2 regions of the Paenibacillus sp. B1-35 genome follow, and region 2 is predicted to be linked to the other one. Evidence: riboswitches for the same ligand, from Rfam matches in the RefSeq annotation. Region 2 holds a riboswitch; the other holds the start of a gene.
What was found. A riboswitch is a leader RNA that binds a small molecule or an ion and turns the genes downstream of it on or off. The one in region 2 is predicted to bind FMN.
Positions count from the first base shown of each region.

Region 1 (3,154 bases), 1.2 Mb from region 2:
ATGTGAAGGCAATTACTGATGCGGTGAAGCAGCACTTTGCCGGTGTAGCGGAGAGCCTGCCTGAAATCTGGGTTGAGCCAGGACGCAGCATTGTTGGAGAAGCGGGAACAACTTTATATACTATCGGCTCCGTGAAGGATATTCCTGGTGTGCGCAAATTTGTCGCTGTAGACGGCGGCATGACGGATAATCCTCGTCCTGCATTGTATGAGTCGCGTTATGAGTCTCTGCTTGCCAATCGAGCAACATGCGAGTCCACCGAAACGGTATCTATTGCAGGAAAATGCTGTGAGAGCGGAGATATGCTGATTTGGGATACTGTGCTGCCTGCGGTTCAGCAGGGCGATTTGCTTGCCGTATCCTGTACAGGTGCCTATAACTATTCGATGGCAAGCAACTATAATCGGATTCCAAGACCTGCAGTCGTGTTCGTCTGCAATGGGGAAGCAGATATTGTGGTGCGCCGTGAAACGCATGAAGATATCGTACGCAATGACTGCATTCCGGCACGCATGAGCAAGGAGCCGATGCTGAAATAACGTTTCATTGCATGGTTGTATGTGCAATTTGCATGCGGCTGAATGTACAATGAATAAGGTAGAAGTCATACACCCGAGTACCTGTATTGTCGTATACAACGATAAGACAGAAATCGGGTGTTTTCTTTTTGCTTGAAAATAACGTATAATCGGATGAGCAAGCGTGAGCATTGTACATATGGAAGGAGATAATAAATATGAGCAAATATGCAGTGATTGAATTAGAAAAAGGCGGTACGGTAAAAATTCTGCTTCATGAGCAAGATGCGCCTGGTACTGTTGCAAACTTTGAGAAGCTATCTACCGAAGGGTTCTATAACGGTTTGACATTCCACCGCGTTATTCCTGGCTTCGTAGCGCAAGGCGGATGCCCGCACGGAACAGGTACAGGCGGCCCAGGCTACACAATCAAATGTGAAACAAAAGGCAATCCGCACAAGCATGAGCGCGGTGTGCTTGCAATGGCACATGCTGGAAAGGACACAGGCGGTTCCCAGTTCTATATCACTTACGACGCATTCCCTCACTTGGACGGCGTTCATACGGTATTCGGTAAAGTGGTTGAAGGCATGGAGCTTATGGATGCTGTAAAGCAAGGCGACAAAATGAAGCAAGTAACAATCGTTGAAGAATAGAAGAGCATGAAAGGAGACGTGTGTACGGCGGGGCTGTATGCACGTCTTTTTTGCTGCTCACTGTTCGCTTAAGCAAAGCGGTAAAGCGCCGTAAGTTGCATTTTGCTAAGACAGGTGGTACACTTCTAAGTGCATATATTTATACCAAATGAATAGCAATCAAAATGACAGACCTTCAGGGCAGGGTGAAATTCCCGACCGGCGGTGATGAACGGAGACTTGCGTATGCAAGACGTTCTTAGTCCGTGACCCGGGTGGATTCGTCCACACGGTGGATCTGGTGCAACTCCAGGGCCGACAGTATAGTCTGGATGGGAGAAGGGGCGTCAGGAGAGAGGAACTTGATTTTAGTTCTTTAAAGTTCTTTTTTTCACAATTACATGGCATTTCAGGCGAATTGGAGAGGGATACCTGCGGAAGAAGCGCGAGGTTTTCTATCGTTGTATCGTCGTATTTGACATATGCTGAATGGAAATGTATCACTGATTACATCCGTGTTCTCAGTTGTCTTTGGCGTATGCAAATGAAAGTGTATTGTGAAATAAAGTACATGCCTGTAAGCTCAATCAATCATGCCCTTCGGAGGATCCGAAGGGCTTTTTTGCATTAGCCTTGATCCGTTTGTGGAAAGGAGGACAGCCAATGTCTACTGTCATCAATGATGAACTGTACATGCAGCTTGCTTTAGATATGGCAGAGCGTGTGCTTGGACAGACGGATGTAAATCCTGCTGTTGGATGCGTCATTGTCAAGGAGGGACGAGTTGTAGGTCTTGGTGCACATCTGCGCCGCGGTGAAGGCCATGCAGAAGTTCATGCATTAGCGATGGCTGGGGAAGCTGCGCAAGGTGCTACTGCATATGTCACACTTGAGCCATGCAGCCACTATGGGCGAACACCGCCCTGCTGTCTAAGGCTGATCGAATCTGGAGTTGCTCGAGTCGTAATCGCTTGTGTCGATCCAAATCCGGCAGTTGCTGGGAAAGGAATTGCACTGCTGAAACAACATGGGATTGAGGTAACGGTAGATGTACTTCGGGAACAGGGTCTAGCACTCATTGAAATGTTCGCTAAGTATATAACGACCGGTCTCCCGTTTGTTACTCTCAAGACAGCCAGTACGCTTGACGGCAAAATTGCAACGGCTTCAGGAGACAGCAAGTGGATCTCGAATGAGCAATGCCGTGAAGTGGTCCATACGATGAGGCACCGCCATCAAGCAATCATGGTGGGCATTGGCACAGTGCTTGCCGATAATCCTTCACTCACGACACGGCTGACTGTGCCAGGGGTTAGCCCGATTCGCTTAATCGTAGACTCCAAGCTACGCATCCCAGTGGAAGCCAAGGTAGTGACGGATCGTTCTGTACGCACGTGTATATTTACAACTGCGCTGGCAAGCGAGCAAAAACGGCGGGAGCTGGAGTCTCGTGGAGTAGACGTGGTCGCGTGTGGAGAAGGTGAACAGGTTAATCTGCATCAGATGATGGAATGGTGCGGCCAACATGATATTGGCTCGATACTTCTCGAAGGGGGAGGACACCTAAATGGGGCCATGCTTAAGGAGAAGTTGATTGACAAGATCGTATTGTTTATCGCCCCTCTTATAGTTGGCGGTCAGCAAGCACCAGGCAACTTTGCGTTCGGAGGGGTGAGCCGGATGAAGGATGCATACCATCTCCAGCATATGGAGGTTGAGGTGCTCGGAGATAATGTGTGCATTAGCGGGTATCCTTTCGGCAAGCGCCAAGTAGAACAAGCTAAAAATGGCATGAAGGAGGATGACGACGATGTTCACCGGGCTCGTTGAGGAAGTTGGAAGGCTGCAATCGGTCTTGAAGCGGGGCGAAGCGATGGTGCTTCACATTCGTGCGTCTAAGGTACTGGATGGCATGAAGCTGGGGGACAGCATCGCTGTCAATGGAGTATGTCTAACGTCAACATCTTATGATGGCGTCTCTTTCATGGCAGATGTAATGCC
Region 1 is NZ_JBCHVJ010000001.1:1,330,980-1,334,133, reverse strand. It holds gene lysA (diaminopimelate decarboxylase) at 1-539, shown strand, start outside; gene ACQ5BJ_RS05710 (peptidylprolyl isomerase) at 737-1,174, shown strand; FMN riboswitch at 1,342-1,501, shown strand; gene ribD (bifunctional diaminohydroxyphosphoribosylaminopyrimidine deaminase/5-amino-6-(5-phosphoribosylamino)uracil reductase RibD) at 1,817-2,983, shown strand; gene ribE (riboflavin synthase) at 2,964-3,154, shown strand, end outside.
Region 1: linked by a shared signal. The riboswitch ahead of ribD (bifunctional diaminohydroxyphosphoribosylaminopyrimidine deaminase/5-amino-6-(5-phosphoribosylamino)uracil reductase RibD) and the one ahead of ACQ5BJ_RS00905 (DMT family transporter) in region 2 are both predicted to bind FMN.

Region 2 (3,154 bases):
CAGGATCAAGATTATGGTTTACACACCACTGGGCAAAAATAAGAATCATCATTTGTTCATCACGTTCATAATTGTCGATAATTTGCTGTTCTACTTGATTACGAGTCATTGAGAAATCTCCCTTACATAGATTCATACAGCTTATTATAACGAAGATGAATTGCGATTCTCAATGCTCTAGCGCAACAAGGGGCTAGAAAGAGTCTGATATGTAGGGACGGAGCCTAGGGATTAACTGCTCAAGAACCTGGATGCTGCTGAAATCACCAGTAAGGATCCCGCACTCATACAATTCGAGTGGCCGCTGATAACCAAGCAGTAAAGCTGTCAATGATCGAATGTCTACATAGATATTGTTAATTGTGCTGAGTAATGGGTTATTTTGTGAGTCATTTGGAGAGAGTAATGTTGCGTGCCCCTCCTGTAAAAGAATTGAAATATTATTCCAAGGTGCATGAACATCGCGAATGCTCAAAATAATGGGTTGGTGTAAGGAAACGGGAGCAAACTGATAATGTTCTAGAAACGAAGCAACATCAACTATTCTTGCCATGAAGTTCGGATGCAGCGTACGTGGAATTCGTGGATTGTCAAGGGCAAACAGAAGCCGTTCATCCTGGTTAAGGCGCATCTCTACTTGTTTTGCCATGGAATCGTGCTGGCAAATATAATTCCACAATCCGATTCTGGATTCTGGTGTAATGCACATGAATTCCCTTACTTGCATCACAGAGTTGTTCATCGTGTACAACATATATCCTTGAGGTTGCGAATGTTCGTCATAATATACTGCCGCAGTATGATTATCATACAAGTCAAGCCACCATTTTCTATCTCGCACGAGCATGCCAGCATGCCGGAAAGACCATGCTTCATATACGTCTTCGATATCCGGAGAATGTGTCTCCTTGTAAAAGCGGCGAACCACACCACTCGGCTCATGCTGGAATGGAATCAATTCATGGTGTGTAAATTGGCATGTCATCCGATCGCTGCAAGCCTCCCAACCTAATTTGCGATAGAAAGGGAAGGAAAAGGGATTGAGCATGGATAGGGACGTTCCTGCATCTCTCATCACTTGTAAAGAATAAAGCAGCAGTTCCTTTGCGTAGCCTTTGCGCCGATATTCGGGATAGGTCGCCACTCCGGCAATGCCGCCCATTTTCAGCTTCATTTGTCCTAGATAGATTTCAAAAGGAATGATATGGAGCTTTGCAGCGAGGCGACCTTGATCGAATATGCCATATACGTCATGCTGCTCCAGGTTTTGAAGACGTTCATTGTGCTCTTCTTGTTTTATTTTGTATTGAAAAGCATATTCGGACAATGAAAAGGTTTCCCATAATTGTTCCTTATTCAAACGAACGATTGACATGATGCCCCCTCCTGGAAAGATGATTAGGTTGCGGTATATGATCTATTGTAAATGAAATGGAAAGGGATGCAATGGAGAAAAGAAATATATTTGAATTTGGTATATATATGCAAACAATGAAAAGTTTCATGAAAATGAGATATATCGTATTGCTCAAATTTAAAATCTCGATATAATGTAGACAGGGCATGTGAATAATTAAACAACATGCTACTATGTAGTTTGAATATGGATCTTCAGGGCAGGGTGAAATTCCTGACCGGCGGTATGGGCGTAGCTGCCCGAGCCCGCGACTCGCTGTTCGCTTATTCGGTTGTTTGCCGGTTAAGCAGAGAACGGAAGAACAGCGACTGACTTGGTGAGAAGCCAAGGCCGACGGTATAGTCCGGATGGAAGAAGATCTCGCACACGTTGTTTGGAACAACTGCATACAACAGGTCTAATGCGAATTTGTCTCTTCTGCATGTCTAGATCCGATATTCAACAACCTCGGAGGTTATTGAATATGGAACATCGTATCGAGGCCGACACACGAATGAACAGCTCCCGCAAAGGAGTATGGTTCGTCGCGATGGGAGCGGCATTGTGGGGTATTGGCCCACTGTTCCGGGTATGGGTAATGGAGTCGATGACTTCTACTCAGATCGTATTGATTGAGCATCTTATGCTCGCACTGTATGCGATCCCGGTATTATGGATTCACCGGAAGGAACTGCGCAACTGTACATGGAAGCATGTACTCGCACTGTTGTTCCTGTCATGGGGTGGCTCTGTCATTGCCACAATCATGTTCACAGAGGCATTTGCACACGGTGATGCGAATGGCGTACTGCTGCTGCAAAAGCTTCAACCGGTCTTTGCGATCATTTTGGCAAGATTGTTATTGAAGGAGACGCTGCCGCGTCGGTTCTCTCTTTTGCTTCTGCTTGCCATTATCGGTACTTATTTATTGACTTTTGGATGGTCTTTGCCAATTGGGCACTATAATGAAGTGATTGGCTATAGCAGTATTTTGGCACTAGGGGCAGCATTCTTGTGGGGCGGCTCTACCGTAATGGGTCGAATGCTTCTCGACAAGATGGAATATGAGACCGTTACATCTCTTCGATTTGTAATTGCGCTCCCGCTGCTTATTGTGTTAACTTCAATCGAGTCGCCAAGCTGGAATTTTGCAGCCTCAGAATGGGGAACACTTTCGTTCTATATTTTCTTGCAGGCGCTGCTTCCAGGACTAGTAAGTCTCTTGCTCTATTATCGCGGTCTATCCAGTACAAAGGCTTCTTACGCAACACTTGCGGAGTTGTCATTTCCATTGGTAGGGATGCTAATGAACTGGATTGTGTTCCATCAAGTAGTCACGGGTGCACAAATTACTGGTTTCGTTCTCATCTGGATCGCGTTGTATATCGTATCAAGACAAAATTGACAGACAATAAGGGGGCACAGCATGTGATCGGCTGTCGCTGCGAATTTGTCTTCTGAACATAAACGTAATCACATAGAACCCATCTGCAATGCCCCTGAACGCATTGTAGAAGGGTTCTATTGTGTTTTCAGAAGAAAGAATTGATCGCGATCAGGATGATGATAACGCCGCTAAGCACAGTGCTGAACTGTCCTACTGTGTACCGTCCAATTCGAATATTGGCCAGTTTATGACCAAGCAATGCGCCAGCCCATAATGTAACGAAGCTCCCAATTGCTGCGGTCAATGATATGGCAAGCGGAGACAATCCTATTAGTCCGGCACTAAGACCATTTGTCAGCGCATTGGCAGAC
Region 2 is NZ_JBCHVJ010000001.1:176,801-179,954, forward strand. It holds gene ACQ5BJ_RS00895 (hypothetical protein) at 1-109, opposite strand, end outside; gene ACQ5BJ_RS00900 (GNAT family N-acetyltransferase) at 194-1,375, opposite strand; FMN riboswitch at 1,604-1,780, shown strand; gene ACQ5BJ_RS00905 (DMT family transporter) at 1,881-2,801, shown strand; gene ytaF (sporulation membrane protein YtaF) at 2,929-3,154, opposite strand, start outside.